One region of the Laribacter hongkongensis DSM 14985 genome, then DNA from elsewhere that is predicted to be linked to it. Evidence: predicted binding sites of a transcription regulator. Region 1 holds the regulator's gene; each other region holds the start of a gene.
What was found. The regulator FNR, encoded in region 1, switches genes on or off when oxygen is low (the NO sensors DNR and NnrR bind a similar motif). The targets are predictions, from matches to a motif close to TTGATNNNNATCAA.
Positions count from the first base shown of each region.

Region 1 (6,210 bases):
CGACGGTTTTGCCCTCATCAACATCGAGCAGGCCCGTACCTTGCGTGAGGCCGGTCTGCGACAGCCGATCCTGTTGCTGGAGGGCTGCTTTGACCGTGCCGAACTGGAGGAAGCTGCCCGTCTGCAACTGACGGTGCCGTTTCATGCCGCGCACCAGTTCGACTGGCTGAAGCAGGGCAGCTTGCCGGCTCCGCTTGAAGTCATGCTCAAGCTCAATACCGGCATGAACCGGCTGGGATTCCGCCCCGACGAGGCGCCACGCGCCGCAGCCTGGTTGCAGGCACGCAACGACATCCGTCTGGCGGGGCTGATGACCCACTTTGCCACGGCCGACGGCGACCCCGGCATTGCCGCCCAGTTGTCCCGCTTTGACGAAGTCAATGCCTCGCTCGGCCTGCCGTCGTGCGTGGCCAATTCGGCGGCGCTGATGCGTCATCCGGCCAGCCGGCGTCAGTATGTGCGTCCAGGCATCATGCTTTACGGTGCCAGTCCGTTTGCCGACCAGTCGGCCGCTGAACTGGGGCTGCGGCCGGCCATGCGGCTGGAGGCTGACATCATTGGCGTGCAGTCGCTGCAAGCCGGAGATGCCGTCGGTTATGGCGCGACATTCGTGGCCGACCGGCCGATGCGCATTGGTGTGGTAGCCTGTGGTTATGCTGATGGCTATCCGCGTGTGGCGCCGGCCGGTACGCCCTGTGCGATCGGCGGTCAGCCTGCCCGGCTGGTGGGGCGGGTGTCGATGGACATGCTTACCATTGATCTCACCAGTCTGCCGCAGGCTGGTGTCGGAGACCGGGTGACGCTGTGGGGCGGTGATGGTGTGTCGATCGACGACGTGGCCACGGCAGCCGGGACCATCGGTTATGAACTGATGTGCGCTTTGGCGCCACGTGTGCCGCGTAGGGTGGTTGGGGCCTGAGTGCAGGCCGGCCTGTCTGTGCTTCAGACCAGGCTGGAGTTGATCTGCCTGTGCCGGAGGTGCCGTGGACCGGAACCAAAGAGGCTGCGTGCCCTACGGACAGGCCTGTGATACCGGTGTTGTGCCGTGTGGTCCGTGCATGACGGGTTGTGCGCGCGGGCTATTGGTCAACTTTCTCTTTGACTGGATTTCCGTAGTGGGCTGCTGCCGGACGGGCGAGCAGCCAAGGTCCGGCCAATCCTGATGCCATGGTTTGCCTGGTGGTTGCCGGGTGCGAACCGGGGGCAATCTGGTGACAGACGGGGGACCCCGCTTGGTATCCACACAAACAAAAAGACGGATGCCCCTTGGGGCATCCGTGCATGCAATAACTGGCTCAGGCCTGTGTTCCGTCAGTCCGGATCCCTGCGCTGGCGGGGACGGCTACGGCCCGGGTGGGCGCTAGATCGTGCGTGAGTACCTGGCTTTGGTCGTGCGTTCGCGCAAGTGGCGGTCGAAGACCATGGCGATGGTCCGGATCAGGAAGCGTCCTTTGGGCGTGATGGTGATCCACTCTTCGTCCATCGTGAGCAGTCCCAGATCGGCATGGTCGGCCAGTCGTTCCAGCTCGGGGGCGAAGTATTGCCGGAAGTCGATGCCGAAGCTTTCTCCCATGGCATCCATCGACAGGGCAAAGCGGCACATCAGGGCCTGGATGATGGCCCGGCGCAGCAGGTCGTCCGCCGACAGGTGCATGCCGCGCATGACCGGAAGATGACCGGCATCCAGCGCGGCATAGTAGCGCTCGATGTCCTTTTCGTTCTGGTGGTAGCTGGCACCGACCTTGCCGATGGACGATACGCCGATGGCAATCAGGTCATGGTCGGCGTGGGTGGAGTAGCCCTGGAAATTGCGTTGCAGGCGTCCTTGTCGCAGGGCAACCGCCAGATCGTCGTCCGGCAGGGCGAAGTGATCCATGCCGATGAAGACATAACCGGCATCGGTGAGGGTCTGTACGGCCATTTGCAGGATGTCGAGCTTGGCCGATGGTGACGGAAGGTCTGCCTCGTTGATGCGCCGCTGCGGCATGAACAGGGTGGGCAGATGTGCATAGTTGTAGAAAGCCAGCCGGTCCGGACGGATTTCGAGCACGGTTTCCAGCGTGGTCTGCACCGATTCGAGTGTCTGGTGCGGCAGGCCGTAGATCAGGTCGATGCTGACGGACTTGAAGCCGCTGGCTCGTGCTGCATCAATGACGGCGCGGGTTTCTTCCAGGCTCTGGATGCGGTTGACGGCTGTCTGTACCTGCGGGTCAAAGTCCTGTACGCCGACCGACATGCGGTTGAAACCAAGGCTGGCCAAGTGTTTGACGTTGTCTGCCGTGACTTTGCGCGGATCGATTTCGATTGAGTATTCGCCATGCGGTACGAGCTGGAAGTGACGGCCGATTGCCTGCATCAGGCGCGTCATCTGTGCATCCGACAGGAAGGTGGGTGTGCCTCCGCCAAAGTGGAGCTGGGCCAGCTGCGGGTGACCTTGCAGGTACTCGGCATGCAGGGCCAGTTCGCGCTCGAGATAATCCAGATAGGTATCCGCGCGTGACTTGTCTTTGGTGATGATCTTGTTACAGGCGCAGTAGTAGCAAACGGTATTGCAGAAAGGAATATGAGCGTATAATGATACGCCTCGGGCGCAGGCGCCGATTTGCCTTTGTTTCAGCCAATGGTGATAATCGGCCTCGCTGAATGCATCAGTAAAACGATCCGCTGTGGGGTAGGAGGTGTAGCGAGGGCCGCTTCCATCGAGTTTTTCGATCAGTTCGCGGTCAAAAACGAACTGCACAGGCGTGATGCCTGATTCAGTAAAATTTGTCATCTGGGTATACCTTTCAGGCACTGCTGTACTTTGCCTGAGTGGGACAGTCTAACCTTTGATGATGGTCAAGACCGGACTGAAAGTTAACCTTTTTGCATATTATGGCCGAACACAACCCGATCTGCGCCCATACACTGAAGGTCTCTTGCTCAAGCTGCAGCCTGCGTGAGCTGTGCCTCCCCATCGGTTTGAACCGGGAGGAGATGAGTCAGCTTGATGCGGTCATCCGTCAAAGCCGGCGCTTGAAACGTGGTGAATACCTGTTCCGGGCTGGCGAGCCGTTCAAGTCGATGTTTGCGATTCGTACCGGTTTTTTCAAGACCTGCATTTCCAGTCATGATGGCCGCGAGCAGGTGACCGGATTCCAGATGTCCGGCGAGCTTCTGGGGCTGGATGGTGTTTCGAGTGGTGCCCACGGCTGTGATGCGGTCGCACTGGAAGATGCCGAGGTCTGCGAATTGCCATTTGTCCGCATGGAGAGCCTTGGGCGCGAGATTCCGTCGCTGCAGCATCATTTCTTCCGCTTGATGAGCCGTGAAATCGTTCGAGACCAGTCGGTCATGCTGCTGCTGGGCAACATGAAGGCCGAGGAGCGTCTGGCTGCATTCCTGCTTAACCTGTCCCAACGCTTTTCGGCACGCGGTTTTGCAGCCAACGATTTCATCCTGCGCATGAGCCGTGAAGAAATCGGCTCCTTTCTGGGGTTGAAGCTGGAAACGGTCAGCAGGACCTTGTCCAAGTTCCAGTCCCAAGGCTGGATTACGGTCGAGCACAAGCATATCCAGCTGATTCAGCCCGAGCGTCTGAAAGATCTGGTAGGCGGATGTCTTCCCGCCACACAACCACCGCAATCCTGATTTCGTCTTCATCACTTCGTTATTGCTGTCAAAGCCCGCCATATGGCGGGCTTTTTCTTGCTCTGGCTAGAACAGCATGTCCTTGCTGATACCTTTGCGTCGCAATATGCGCCGCAGGCTTTCGAGTCCTTCAATCTGGATCTGGCGAACCCGCTCACGGGTCAGGCTCAGGCTGTCTGCAAGCTCTTCAAGAGTACAGATTTCGTAGCCATTCAGCCCGTAGCGCCGCTCAATGACCAGCCGCTGCTTGTCGGTCAGCTGCTTCAGCCAAGTCTGGACGTAGCGGTTGACCTGCATGCCGTGCAGCTTGATGTCCGGCTCTTCCTGCTGCTCGTCGGGAATGGATTCGCCGATGGTGAGCATGGGGTCGATATCAAGTGGCGCATCCAGAGAGGCCATGCGCTCGTTGAGGCTCATGACCCGGCGGACTTCCTCCGGTGGCTTGCCGACAAGGTGGGCAATTTCATCGATCGTGGGATCGCGGCCAATCTGGCTTTCGAGATGACGCGATGCCCGCAGGTAGACGTTGAGCTCCTTGATGACATGAACGGGCAGACGGATCGTGCGCGACTGGTTCATGATGGCGCGTTCGATCGACTGGCGAATCCACCAGGTGGCGTAGGTCGAGAAGCGGAAACCACGCTCGGGATCGAATTTTTCCAGTGCATGCATCAAGCCGATGTTGCCTTCCTCGATCAGATCGAGCAGAGCCATGCCGCGATTGATGTAATGCTTGGCAATGTTCACGACGAGGCGCAGGTTGTGTTCGATCATGCGCTGCCGGGCTTCGAAGTCACCCTGTACCACCCGGCGCGCCAAGGCACGTTCTTCGTCGGGAGTCAGCAGAGCATTGTTGCCGATGTCATTGAGGTAGATCTGGGTAACGTCGGCTACTTCTTCGTAGGCACGACCGCCGGACTCTTCAGCCTCTGCAGCTTCCTGTTCTTCGTCGTGCTTGTCTTCCTCGAGTTCGTCTACTTCTTCATCGTCGATACGGTCAATGTCGTTGTTACTCATGTCGGTATTTTCCCTCTGCCAGTCAGGCTCCGGCGAGTGCGGGCTCAGAGCTGCGGCATGTAGTTATATGGATCGACCGGTTTGCCGTAGCGGCGCAATTCGAAGTGCAGTTTGGTCTTGTCTGCGTCCGAGTTGCCCATTTCGGCAATTTTCTGGCCTTTCCGGACCGCCTGTCCCTCTTTGACCAAGAGGGTGTTGTTATGTGCGTAGGCGCTCAGGAAAGCCTTGTTGTGCTTGATGATGATGAGTTTTCCGTAGCCTCGTAATCCTGTGCCGCTGTAGACCACCTTGCCGTCGGCAGCAGCCTGAACAGGCTGACCCATTTTGCCTGGAATGTCTACCCCTTTGGTTCTCTCGTCATATTTTGACGGTGATCCGCTTACAGGCCACTGCCAGCCGCTCTCGGGCGTATCGGCATCGGCTGCGCGCGGGGCGGCAGGACGGGTATCCGTTTTGCCGGCTGGTTCCGGTACAGGCTTGTTGGCAGTTTTGTCTCCCTGGGGTGCAGTGGGTTTGTCCGGTGTGGCCGTTGCACCCGAAGGTGCGGTATTGCCGGCCGTCTGGCTTTCCCGTGCCAATTGCTCGGCTGCTGCGGGTGAATACGGCAGTTTCAGTCCTTTAGGATGTTGTTTGATGCTACCGTCACCGCTCTGGGTCGCCCCTGTGGCATAAACCGGTGCAGCAGACACCCCTGCAGGTTGCTGGCTGCTGTCTGCCTGCGGACTGGCAGCTGTCGGTGCACGACCGTCGCCCTTGACCTGGATCCGCAGCGTCTGGCCTACCTTGATGTCAGCCGGATTGCTGATGCCGTTCAGTTCAGCCAGCTCCCGGTAGCCCATGCCGTGATTCAGTGCAATCCTGAACAGGTTGTCACCCGGTTTGACGGTATAGGTTTCCGGTAATCCGGTCATGTCTGCCTGCCCGGCGGTGGCATTTTCACCGACAGGCGTTGAACCGACCGGAGTAATCCGGCTGGCTGCCGGTGCGGCATAGGCCGTACTGGCTTCCGTGACGGGGCGCGGGGCTGCATCAGCCTGTTGTCCGGCATTCCCATGCTGGACAATCGGTGCGGCGGGTTGTTCCAGTGCACTGCATCCGGACAGGAGCAGTACACCGCCACACCAGGCGAATCGAGCGACACGTTTGCAGGCCAAAAACATCATCCTAACCTTCTAGTAAATTAGGTTTAAACAAGCACCCCGGATATGTCCAGAACAAAATTAGCATTTGCTGAATTTTATTGAACTATTTTTCACTGGCGACCGGACAGCAGCGGGACAAATTTCACCGGATCCAGCTTCTGGCGCCGTAGTCCGCTGGCGGTGCGTTCGATCATCCACAGGTGCTGTTCGAGATCATTGCCGACCGGAAGAACCAGCCGGCCGTTGGCTGCCAGCTGGTTGGTCAGCTCGTCCGGAATGGCCGGTGCCGCTGCCGCCACGATGATGCTGTCAAAGGGCGCAGCCTCGGGCAGGCCCTGCCGGCCGTCGGTATGTACCAGCCGTGGTGTCACCATGCGCGCAGCACGCAGGTTGAGCCGGGCCTTGTCCAGCAGGGCGGCGA
Region 1 is NZ_AUHR01000006.1:150,082-156,291, reverse strand. It holds gene alr (alanine racemase) at 1-919, shown strand, start outside; gene hemN (oxygen-independent coproporphyrinogen III oxidase) at 1,361-2,773, opposite strand; gene fnr (fumarate/nitrate reduction transcriptional regulator Fnr) at 2,875-3,630, shown strand; gene rpoS (RNA polymerase sigma factor RpoS) at 3,697-4,647, opposite strand; gene G542_RS0107710 (peptidoglycan DD-metalloendopeptidase family protein) at 4,692-5,810, opposite strand; gene G542_RS0107705 (protein-L-isoaspartate(D-aspartate) O-methyltransferase) at 5,900-6,210, opposite strand, start outside.

Region 2 (6,210 bases), on a different contig from region 1:
CCATCGGCGGCATCTACGGTGGCTGGGCCTGTGACCGCTTTGGCCGGGTGCAAACGGTGGTCTGGACTATCGTGCTGTTTTCGGTCGGCACCGCTGCGCTGGGCCTGACGCACAACTACTGGCAGTTTGCCATTGCCCGTTTTGTTGCCTCGCTGGGGCTGGGCGCGCTTTACGTGGCGTGCAACACGCTGATGGCCGAATACGTGCCGACCCGCTACCGCACCACGGTACTGGGCACGTTGCAGGCCGGCTGGTCGGTCGGCTACATCGTGGCCACGCTGCTGGCCAGCTGGATCCTGCCGGAGTACGGCTGGCGCTACCTGTTCTTCATCGCCATCATCCCGGTGGTGCTGGCCGTGCTGATGAAGCCGCTGGTGCCGGAACCCGCCGCGTGGGTGCAGGCCAAGGCCGAACGTGATGCCGCCCGCAAGGCCGGTGTCCGGCAGGTGGCCACCGAGAAGAAGGAAAGCGCTTACCAGATGATCTTTGGTGACAAGCGTGCCCGCAGCATGTTCCTGTTCTGGTCGCTGACTGCCGGCTTCCTGCAGTTCGGCTACTACGGTGTCAACAACTGGATGCCGACCTATCTGGAAACCGAAATGGGCATGAACTTCAAGTCGATGACGTCGTATCTGGTCGGCACCTATACCGCCATGATCCTGGGCAAGGTGCTGGCCGGGGTGGCTGCGGACTGGTTCGGCCGTCGTGCGGTGTTTGCCTTCGGTGCACTGGGTACCGCCATCTTCCTGCCGGTGATCGTGCTTTATCACAGCCCGGAACACATCCTGTGGATGCTGGTGGTGTTCGGCTTCCTGTACGGCATTCCGTACGGTGTGAACGCGACCTACATGACCGAGAGCTTTGAAGCCAAATTCCGCGGTACGGCTGTCGGTGGTGCCTACAACATCGGCCGTATCGGTGCGGCGATTGCACCGGCTGCCATCGGCTTCCTGGCATCGGCCGGTTCGATCGGCCTGGGCTTCCTGGTGATGGGCGTGGCCTACTTCATTTGCGGCGTCATCCCGGCGCTGTTCATCAAGGACAAGCAGTTCGACCCGCAGACCGAATAACTGCGGCGGCTGCATCAGTCTGATGCCCTGCTGTCTGCCGGCGAAATCCGGCAGGCAGCAGGGCATTTTTCATGGGCGGAAAATCACCCGGTCAAGCCGGTGAACCAGCCTGGCCGCTGGCGAGGCAAGCCTGCTGCCAATCGTCATGTCCGGACGGTACGTCTACCGGATGCGGCTGGCAGGGCCCGGGGAGAGGGTACGCTCTGGTGATGGAGCGGGTCATGCCCGTTGCGCATGAGAAGGCATGACCCGGCCGGGCGGATTATTCCGGTGCGCACCAGAGCTGCTGCTGGCCGCTCATGTCCAGCCAGCAGGTATCCGTGTCCGCGGCGGGAATGGTGGCGTGCAGGGTCAAGAGTTCATCGTCACGCATGACGGTAAACGTGACGGCATCGCCAGCCTGGTAACGGCTGAATGCCTTGTCCGGATCCCGCAGCCGCAATCCGTCCAGCGCCAGCAGCAGGTCGCCGGCGGCCATTCCGGCCAGGCGGGCCAGGCTGTGGTCCAGTACGTGTGTCACCACCAGCCAGCCTTGTTCGCTGCGGGTACGGGCGCCGAGTCTGGGGCGGGGGCCGGAGGCGGACGGTGGTGGTGGCAGGCCGCCTTCGTCGGTCGAGGACATGGCTGCGCGCCAGTCTGTCCGGACGCCGGCCTGTGCCAGCAGTTCATCGAGCGGGAGGTCTTGCGTACTGCGGATGGCCTGGTCGAAAAAGCCTGCCAGGTCCTGTCCGGTTGTACGCGATGCAGTGCTTTCCCATCCTGTTTCGGCCACGCCTTCGCCGGTTTGCTGCCAGTCATGCCACAGCTGCCGCATGACATCGTCGAGAGACTGCCGGCCGGAGCTGCGCTGACGAATGGTCAGGTCGAGTGCCAGTGCGGCCAATGCGCCTTTCTGGTAGTAGCTGACGATGGCGTTGGGGCTGTTTTCGTCCTGTTTGTAGAACTTGGTCCAGGCGTCAAAGCTGGAGTCGGACAGGGTCTGCTTGAGGCGGCCGCTGCTGCGGCGGACCCGGGTCATGCTTTTTGCCAGCAGGCCGAGATAGCGTTCGGGCGTGATCAGGCCGCTGCGGACCAGTGTCAGGTCGTCGTAGTACGAGGTGATGCCTTCGAATGCCCACAGCAGGCGGGTATGGTTGGGCTGGTCGAGACGGTAGGGCGTGAAGGCCGCCGGCTTGATGCGCTTGACGTTCCAGGCGTGGAAGTGCTCGTGGCTGCACAGACCCAGCAGTGACAGGTAGCCGTCGCTGATGGCCGGGTCGCCAGCGACGGGCAAGTCGTGCCGGCTGGCCATCAGGGCCGTGGAGTCGCGGTGCTCCAGTCCGCCGTACAGGTTTTCGCCCAGCTGGAGCTGGAACTGGTAGCGCGAGAAGGGGGCCGGGGTACCGAAAAAGCGGATTTGCCAGCCGCAGATCGTGCGCAGGTCACAGGCCAGCCGTTCGAGGTCGCCTCGGTGCCGGCCGGAAACGATGACTTCGTAACCGACGTTTTCTGCCGTGAACCGGACGGTATCGAACCTGCCCAGCGTGAAGGGATGATCCAGCAGGGCATCGTAATTTTCGGCCTGGTAGTGGCCGAAACCGTCCGCACCGGTTTCAACGGCAGGCAGGGTTGTAGCAACTTGCCAGTGTCCTTCAACGTCATTCTGCTGCGGGGATTGCAGCGACAGCCGCTGTGGCAGGTGACTTGAGCCGACAGCTTCAACACATAGGCTGCTGGCATTGAAAAAGCCGCGTTGCCGGTCCAGCCAGGCACCCCGGACCGACAGGTCGTGGGCAAACACTTCATAGCTGAAGCTTAATGAGCCCTTAGTTCCGCTTACCCGCCAGCCATGACTGTCCAGTGGCGTAACGACCAGTGATTTGCCATTGGCATCGCGCGCGACCGGGGTTGAGAGGTGGCGGGAAAAGTCCCGGATCATGTAGCTGCCGGGTATCCAGCTTGGCAGCCGAAAATCCTGAAATGGTGCTGAAACATCGTTCAAAAAACAGGTTACACGATAAATATGGGCTGCTGGATCGTGCAGGGCAATGGTGTAATGGATGCAGGAAATCATGACGTTTACCGGTGCAAGGGGTAGGGGCAGTTGATACAGGTCAAGGGGTTACCGTGAATGACAATATAATATCCATCGCCACCGAAGGGTCTGGCAGGTGCCTTGGGTGAGCAGTTTTAAGAAAGGATTCAGCTAGTTCAACGCTGAGCTTTGTTTTAAAATGCCCGGCTGCAAAAGGTGTGCTGATTGAATAAACCGGCTGCCTGTGACTACTTTTCGATCCGCTAGGCGCCATTGACACGCTTTATGTGTGTCGCATGAGCAGGCTGCCGTCTTGCTTGCCGGTGCGGCGCACTTTACGGATTACCCGTTCGCAACCTTGGAGAAACCTCAATGGAGACGCAATCCACATACAATTACAAGGTGGTGCGCCAGTTTGCCGTGATGACCGTAGTATGGGGCATCGTCGGCATGCTGGTGGGCGTCATTATTGCCGCGCAGCTGGTCTGGCCCGATCTCAACATCGGTCCGTGGCTGCACTTCGGCAGACTGCGCCCTCTGCACACCAACGCGGTGATTTTCGCCTTTGGCGGCTCAGCCCTGTTCGCTACGTCATATTATGTCGTTCAGCGGACCTGTCAGGTACGTCTGATTTCAGACAAGCTGGCTGCGTTCACCTTCTGGGCCTGGCAGGTCGTCATTGTCGCGGCAGCTGTTACCCTGCCGCTGGGAATGACCTTCGGCAAGGAGTATGCCGAACTGGAATGGCCGATCAAGCTGCTGATCGCCGTGACCTGGGTGGTATATGCAATTGTGTTTTTCGGCACCATTGCGATCCGCAAGGTCAAGCATATTTACGTCGCCAACTGGTTCTATGGTGCTTTCATCTTGGCCGTGGCCTTGTTGCACATCGTCAATAGTGCCTTTGTTCCGGTGACCCTGACCAAGTCCTATTCCGCGTACGCCGGTGCCGTGGATGCCATGATCCAGTGGTGGTACGGTCACAACGCCGTAGGTTTCTTCCTGACCGCAGCCTTCCTGGGCATGATGTACTACTTCGTGCCGAAACAGGCTGGTCGTCCGGTCTACTCCTACCGCCTGTCCGTGGTGCACTTCTGGGCCCTGATCTTCACCTACATGTGGGCAGGTCCGCACCATCTGCATTACACCGCCCTGCCGGACTGGACCCAGTCGCTGGGCATGGTGTTCTCGCTGATCCTGCTGGCTCCGAGCTGGGGTGGCATGATCAACGGCATCATGACCTTGTCGGGTGCCTGGCACAAACTGCGTACCGATCCGATCCTCAAGTTCCTGGTGGTATCCCTGTCGTTCTACGGCATGTCGACCTTTGAAGGCCCGATGATGTCGATCAAGACCGTGAATGCCCTGTCGCACTACACCGACTGGACCATTGGTCACGTGCACTCCGGTGCCTTGGGCTGGGTGGGCTTCATCACCATCGGTTCGATGTACTACCTGATCCCGCGTCTCTTCAACCGTGAAGAAATGTATTCGACCAAACTGATCGAAGCACACTTCTGGCTGGCTACCGTGGGTGTGGTGCTCTATATCGCTGCGCTGTGGATTTCCGGTGTGATGCAAGGCCTGATGTGGCGCGCCCTGAACCCGGACGGCACCCTGACCTATGCATTTGCAGAAGTGGTCAAAGTGACCTATCCGTACCACTTCGTGCGTCTGTTGGGTGGTCTGCTGTACCTCTCCGGTATGGTGATCATGGCCTACAACGTGTTCCGTACCGTGACCCTGGGACGTGCTGTTGATGCCCAGATCCCGGCCGTAGCGGCTCACGCCCACGCCTAAAGGCAGAAAGGTCAGAATCAACATGGACAAGATCCAGAAACTTATTGAAGAGAAGGTCGGCTATCTGATCGTTCTGACGTTGCTGGTCATCAGCATTGCCATGCTGGTGGAAATCCTGCCGCTGATGTTCCAGAAGTCCACCACGCAGCCGGTTGCAGGAGTCAAACCCTACACCGCCTTGCAACTGACCGGGCGTGACATCTACATCCGTGAGGGTTGCTACAACTGCCACTCGCAGATGATCCGTCCGTTCCGTGCCGAAACCGAACGCTATGGCCACTACTCTGTTGCCGGCGAATCCGTGTATGACCACCCCTTCCAGTGGGGTTCCAAGCGTACCGGTCCGGACCTGGCCCGCGTAGGAGGTCGTTATTCGGATGAGTGGCACCGTGTGCACCTGATCAATCCGCGTGACGTGGTTCCTGAATCGAACATGCCTGGATTCCCTTGGCTGTCGCGTAACCTGGCAGATGCCGATACGGTCGCTGCCAAGATGACGGCTTTGCGCAAGGTCGGCGTACCGTATACCGACGAGGAAATTGCCAAGAGCAAGGGCGAAGTGGAAGGCAAGTCCGAAATGGATGCGCTGGTTGCCTATCTGCAAGGTCTGGGCCTTGCGCTCAAGAACACTCGCTGATCTGACAGGCCATGGAAAACGTAGCCGATCTGATCCACATCATTGTCACTGTGGCGAGCTTTGTCTGCTTTGTGCTGATTGGCCTCTGGGCTTACAGCAAGTCGGCCAAGCCACACTTTGAAGAAGCTGCCAACCTGCTTTTTCAGGATGATGATGCGGTTACAAGCCAGGCAGCCGGCAAGCAGCCGGTTGCCCGTAACGGAGCAAAACAATGAGTGATTTTGTAAGCGATTTCTGGAGCATCTGGATTACCGCCATTGTTGTGGTGGGTATTGCCGGTCTGTGCCTCCTGCTCTTGACGCAATCCAAGACCACGATCAAGCCGGGTCAGGAAGTCGAGACCATGGGCCATGTGTGGGACGACAATCTGGAGGAGTACAACAACCCGCTGCCGAAATGGTGGATGTGGATGTTCGTCCTGACTCTGGTCTTCGGGGTGGTCTATCTGGTGCTGTATCCGGGGCTCGGTACTTTCAAGGGTATTCGTGGCTGGACTTCGGTGGGGCAGTACAAAAGCGAGCGTGCTGAGGCCGAAGCCAAGTACCAGCCGCTGTACGATGCCTACCTCAAGCAGGACATCAAGACTGTTGCCGCCGATCCCAAGGCTCATGAGATGGGGCAGCGCCTGTTTCAGACCTATTGCATGCAATGCCACGGTGCCGATGCCCGGGGTGCCAAGGGCTTCCCGA
Region 2 is NZ_AUHR01000005.1:78,269-84,478, forward strand. It holds gene G542_RS0106180 (MFS transporter) at 1-1,070, shown strand, start outside; gene G542_RS0106185 (M61 family metallopeptidase) at 1,333-3,123, opposite strand; gene ccoN (cytochrome-c oxidase, cbb3-type subunit I) at 3,457-4,884, shown strand; gene ccoO (cytochrome-c oxidase, cbb3-type subunit II) at 4,907-5,521, shown strand; gene G542_RS0106200 (cbb3-type cytochrome oxidase subunit 3) at 5,533-5,736, shown strand; gene ccoP (cytochrome-c oxidase, cbb3-type subunit III) at 5,733-6,210, shown strand, end outside.
Region 2: the regulator FNR is predicted to act here: its motif matches at 3,154-3,167, upstream of G542_RS0106185 (M61 family metallopeptidase).

Region 3 (6,210 bases), on a different contig from region 1:
TGCTGGTCACCGGCCACGCCACGGATCGGCAGCGGCGCCCCGAACAGCCGGGTTTCGCCAAAATCGGCCGCCGAATCGCGTACCTCGGGCAACAGCGAGCGCGGGATGTCGAACAGCGCCAGCAGCTCGTCGTCCCACGTCTGGGTGTGGATGTTGAACAGCAGCGTCCGGGCGGCATTAGTGGCGTCGGTTGCGTGTACCCGTCCTTCGGTCAGCTGCCACAGCAACCAGCTGTCGACGGTGCCGAAGGCCAGTTCGCCCCGGCAGGCCGCCTCTTGGGCACCGGGCACGGTATCCAGCAGCCAGCGCAGCTTGGTGGCGGAAAAATACGGATCGAGCAGCAGGCCGGTACGTGCCTGGACCATGGCAGCCTGTCCGGCCAGCTGCTCGCACAGCGGTGCGGTACGCCGGTCCTGCCAGACGATGGCGCGATGCAGCGGCCGCCCGGTACGGCGGTTCCACAGCAGGGTGGTTTCCCGCTGGTTGGTCAGGCCGATGGCGGCAATGGCCGCACCGTCCGGCAAGGCCGCCAGCGCTTCGCGCGTCACCGCCTCGACATCGCGCCACAGGGCATCCGGGTCGTGTTCGACCCAGCCCGGCGCCGGAAAAAACTGCTCCAGCTCACGGCTGGCCCGGGCCACCACCCGGCTGTGCCGGTCGAACACCATGGCACGCGAACTGGTGGTTCCCTGATCAATCGCCAACAAAAATCCGCTCATTTTCCTGCCTTTCATCTTCGCTAACGAACTGCCACACGCGTTTCACATCATGGCCGCTTCGTTTGCGCGCACCGTGCCAATCATGCTAAAAACATTTGGGTTTACGACCCCCCCACGAGCACTTGCGTCTACCATGAATCGCTTGCCGCGCCATGAACAGATTCTGAAACTCGTCCGGGCCAATGGTTTCATGCCGATCGAGGAGCTGGCTCGTCTGCTCGACGTGACCCCGCAAACCATTCGCCGCGACATCAACACCCTGTCGGAAGAAAACCTGCTGCGCCGTTTCCACGGCGGTGCTGCACTCGGTCCGTCGGTGGAGAACGAGGAGTACGCCACCCGGCAGGTGAAAAACCAGTCGGAAAAAACCCGCATCGCCAAACTGCTGGCCGAGCACCTGCCCAATGACTGTTCGCTGTTCATGGGCATCGGTACCACCATCGAGGCCGTGGCGCGCGAACTGATCGTCGCCCACCAGCACCTGCGGGTGATCACCAACAACATCCACATCGCCAGCATCATCACCCGCCGGCCGGATTTCGAGGTCATCATCACCGGCGGCGTGGTCCGCGCCAAGGATGGCGGCATTACCGGCGTGGCCACCCTCGACATGATCGACCAGTTCAAGGTGGACTACGTCATCATGGGCGCCAACGGCATCGACAACGACGGCACCCTGCTCGACTTCGACTACCGCGAAGTGCGTGCCACCAAGGCCATGATGGCCAATGCCCGCCAGCGGGTACTGGTGGCCGACTCGAGCAAGTTCGGCCGCAGTGCCATGATGAAGGTCTGCCATATCAGCGAAGTCAACGCCGTGTTCACCGACGAACCGCCGCCACCCGAGCTGATGCCGCACATCACCGAGCACGCCGTCCGGCTCTACGTGGCCGAGCACTAGTCCCGGAATGCGGATACGAGAAAGGGCACGCTGCGGCGTGCCCTTTTTGTGCTCCCGGAAGCGACCGCCCTGCGGCCGTTACAGCACCAGCCGGCGACGACCCGGCTCGTAGGCTTCTCCGGCCGGCGAGCGCACGGTCAGCAACGGAATGTCGCTGCTGCGCATGACCGCCTCGGCCACGCTGCCCATCATCACGTGCATCAGGCCGCTGCGGCCGTGCGTACCCAGCACCAGCAGGCCGGCCTTGACGCTGTGGCCGTATTCCAGCAGGCAGTCGGCAATCTCGTCACCGCCGCCCCAGCAGTTGGTGACGTAGCATTCCGGCACCAGTCCGGCGGCGCGGACATGCTCGGCGGCCGGCTCCAGCCGGGCCGCGCCGTGCTCCTGTGCCAGTGCCTCGAGCTTGCTTTTGTCCGCCAGCACGTATTCTTCGAGCGCCAGCTCGAACAGGTTGACGATATGCACGAGGTGCAGGGTGGCACCGGAAAGCTTGGCAATCTCGATGGCCTGTTCCAGCGCGAGGTTAGCGTTATCGCTTTCGTCGATTGACGCCACGATGTGTTGATACATGAGCACTCCTTGATGCGGTACGGCGACGGACGGACAGCCCGGTCCTGCGCGCGACCCTCGAACGACGCGGCCAGAATAACGCAATCAAGTCCCCGTCCGCGAACGTCAACGTCATTTTCGGCAAAGCCCTTGATATGAAACAAGGCTTGACCTTCGATTCGGCCCGACGTGGACAGTCCGGAACCAGCTTCTATGCTGGGGATACTGTTTCACGCATTACCGAAAGGACCCGTCCATGCTGACCAAGCCTGCCCTGACCGCCCTGTTTTCACGTCTGCACGGCGCACCGTTTGCCATTGTCTGGTGGGATGGCAGCCAGCGACAGTTTGGTCAGGGAAATCCCTTATTCATCCTGCATTTCGCGCAGGAACCGGACTTTGGCAGCGAGGACCCGATACTGGCTTTGGGAGAGGCCTACATGCACGGCGGACTGGATATCCGCGGTGACTGGAATGCCCTGCTGGACGTGCTCTACCGCAACCGCCAGCTGCTGGACGGACCGCTGGCGCGCATGGCCAGCGTCGTGCGCACGCTCGACCGCATGCGCCTGAAGCAGAAACAAAAGGCCAATATTGCTCACCATTATGACCTTGGCAACGACTTCTACCGGCTCTGGCTCGACGACAGCATGAGCTACTCGTGTGCCTACTTTGCCCGGCCGGACATGACGCTGGCGGAAGCCCAGCAGGCCAAGATCGACCACACGCTGGTCAAGCTCGCACTGGCACCGGACGAACGCCTGCTGGACATCGGCTGCGGCTGGGGCGGACTGCTGATCCGTGCCGCCCGGCAGTACGGCGTGCGCGGCGTGGGCATCACGCTGTCGGAGGAACAGGCCACACTGGCCCGTGAACGGGTGGCAGAAGCCGGGCTGGCCGACCGGATCGAAATCCGCCTGCAGGACTGGCTCGACCTCGAACCGCAGCCGGAATTCGACAAGGTGGTCAGCGTCGGCATGTTCGAACACGTCGGTCACCAGCATTCGGCCCGTTTTTTCGAGCGGGTGTCCCACTGCCTGAAACCGGGAGGGCTGATGCTGCTGCACACCATCACCGGCCAGGCCGACGGCGGCACCAACAGCTGGGTGGAAAAATACATCTTCCCAGGGGGCGAGGTGCCGTTCCCGCCGCAGGTCCTCGCCCACATGCAGCAGCATGATTTCCACCTGCTGGCGCAGGAAAGCCTGCGGCTGCATTACGCCCACACCCTCGACTGCTGGCTGGCCAATTACGAGGCCGCCATCGACCAGGTACGGGCCCGCTTTGACGAAACCTTCTGCCGCATGTGGTACCTGTACCTCAAGGGCTGCGCAGCCGCCTTCCGCGCCGGCGGCATCGACCTGCACCAGTATCTGGTCAGCCTCGGCCCGGCCCGGCATCCGCCCCGGACCCTGTCCTACTGGTACGGCGCACCGGTCGAACGCTGGTAAATGCAATAAACGCAAACAGTCCCGGACCGCACAGGCGCTCCGGGACTGTTTTCATTCCGGTATCAGGACTTGCAGGAAGTCGACGAACAGGATGACGAACACGACTTGCAGCCCTTGCAGGTGTTGATGCCCAGCAGGGCATACGGCGGGCACCAGCCCAGCAGGCCGGTCATCAGCGGCACCAGGCCCAGCCAGGCCCACGGAGTGGCCGGTCCGACAAACACCAGGCTCAGGATAACCAGCCCGGCAATAATGCGGATAATGCGTTCGGTGTTACCGATGTTGCGCTTCATGATCGCTCTCCCTGCTTCTTCTTTACGAAAGCATAGAATATAAATTTATATAATGTTGATTGCAAGCGGAAAAGGGCTTTCCCATGAAGTACTTGCTCTGGCTGGCCGGCTGCCTGTCGTTTGCCCTGGGGGTTGTCGGCCTCGTGGTGCCGCTGCTGCCCACCACGCCGTTTGTCCTGCTGGCGGCAGCCTGCTGGGCGCGGGCGTCACCGCGTTTTCACCGCTGGCTGGCCCGCCATCGCCTGTTCGGCCCGATGGTCACCAGCTGGGAACGCGAACGGGCCGTGCCGCGTCGGGCCAAGTACTGGGCAATCGCCATGATGGCGGTTTCGTGGCTGTTGTCAGTCGGCGTCCTGACCAGCCGCGGGCAGGCAGTCATTGCGTTACTGGTCACGCTGGTACTGGCCGGCATGGCCGTGTGGCTGTGGCGCCGGCCGGAGCCGCGATCCGTACCATCGCACCAGCCGGCCGGCACAGCAGGCTGAACCTGCCAGGTCCCGCCGCGGCCCTGTCCGGAGCAGGATCACCGTCCCCGGCAAGGCGTCCCGCCCGGTGGCCGGACTGGCGCACGGCATCATCCGTCAGCGACCGCCGTTTATTCGTGAAGCTGTCCGGCCCGTCCTGAGCATTTGCCCGTGACGGTCCGGATTGCGCTCAGTCCCCAGCCAGTTGCGCCAGCAGTTCGGCCTGGTGCTCGGCCGTCAGGGCATCGGTCAGCTCGGCCAGGTCGCCGTCCATCACGGCATCCAGCCGGTACAGCGTCAGATTGATGCGGTGATCGGTCACCCGCCCCTGCGGGAAGTTGTAGGTGCGGATGCGCTCGCTGCGGTCGCCGGAGCCGATCAGGCTCTTGCGTTCGGCCGCTTCCTTCTGCTGCCTGGCACGTTGCTGCACGTCCTGGATGCGCGCGGCCAGCACGGCCAGCGCACGCGCCTTGTTCTTGTGCTGGCTGCGGTCGTCTTGGCATTCGACCACGATGCCGGTCGGCAGGTGCGTCACCCGCACGGCACTGTCGGTCTTGTTGATGTGCTGGCCACCCGCCCCGCTGGCGCGGAAGGTGTCGATGCGCAGGTCGGCCGGGTTCAGCTCCACGGCGGCCAGTTCGTCGGCTTCCGGCATCACCGCCACCGTGCAGGCGGACGTATGGATGCGCCCTTGGGTTTCCGTCGCCGGCACCCGCTGCACCCGGTGGCCGCCCGATTCGAATTTCAGCCGCGAATAGGCACCGAAGCCGACGATGCGGGCAATGACTTCCTTGAAGCCGCCGAGGTCGTTTTCGCTGGCCGACACGATTTCCACCTGCCAGCGGTTGCGCTCGGCGTAGCGCGAGTACATGCGGAACAGGTCGGCGGCAAACAGGGCGGCTTCGTCGCCGCCGGTACCGGCGCGCACTTCCAGAAAGATGTTGCGTTCGTCGTTGGGGTCCTTGGGCAACAGCAGCTTTTGCAGCTCCAGCTCAAGGACGGCCAGCCGCTCCTGGCCGTCGGACAGCTCGGCTTCGGCCAGCTCTTTCATGTCCGGGTCGTCGAGCAGGTCGCGCGCGGAGGCGAGGTCGGCTTCGGTCTGCCGCCACGCCAGGTATTGCTCCACCACCGGCGTCAGCTCGGCGTGCTCGCGGGTCAGCCGCCGGTAGGCGTCCATGTCGCGCGTCACGTCAGGATCGCCCAGAAGGCCGGTGACCTCGTCGAGCCGGTCGGAGAGCTGGGCGAGTTTGGTCAGGATCGAAGGTTTCATGTGTTATTCGGCGTGCAAATCGTAAAGCCGGGACAGCGTGTCGATCAGCTGCTCGCGCTCGCCGCCCCGGGTCTGGTTAAGGGCGACGGTAGGAGGATGCAGGAGCTTGTTGGTCAGCTGTACCGACAGGGCCTCCAGCACCTGGGCCGGGTCGTCGCCCCGTCCCAGCCGTTTCATGGCGGCCTCCAGTGCATGCCGGCGTGCCCGCTCGCCGTGGTCGCGCAGGGCGCGTACCACCGGTACGGTTTCGCGCTGCTCCAGCCAGGCGAGGAATTCGCGCGTGCGCTCGGTGATGATGGCCTCGGCGGCTTCGGCCGCCAGCCGGCGCTCTTCGCGACCGGCCTCGACCACGTCGGCGATGTCATCCACGGTATAGAGGAAAACGTCGTCGAGGTCGCCCACTTCCGGCTCGACGTCACGCGGCACGGCAAGGTCGAGCATGAACATCGGGCGGTGGCGGCGTTCGCGGATGGCCCGCTCGGCCAGCCCCTTGCCGAGGATCGGCAGGCTGGAAGCGGTGGACGTCACCACCACGTCAAAACGCGACAGGATGTCCGGCAGGTC
Region 3 is NZ_AUHR01000001.1:182,580-188,789, forward strand. It holds gene glpK (glycerol kinase GlpK) at 1-719, opposite strand, end outside; gene G542_RS0100890 (DeoR/GlpR family DNA-binding transcription regulator) at 853-1,620, shown strand; gene G542_RS0100895 (universal stress protein) at 1,699-2,190, opposite strand; gene G542_RS15500 (SAM-dependent methyltransferase) at 2,426-3,619, shown strand; gene G542_RS0100905 (YgaP family membrane protein) at 3,682-3,912, opposite strand; gene G542_RS0100910 (YbaN family protein) at 3,996-4,397, shown strand; gene prfA (peptide chain release factor 1) at 4,567-5,646, opposite strand; gene hemA (glutamyl-tRNA reductase) at 5,650-6,210, opposite strand, start outside.
Region 3: the regulator FNR is predicted to act here: its motif matches at 2,320-2,333, upstream of G542_RS0100895 (universal stress protein).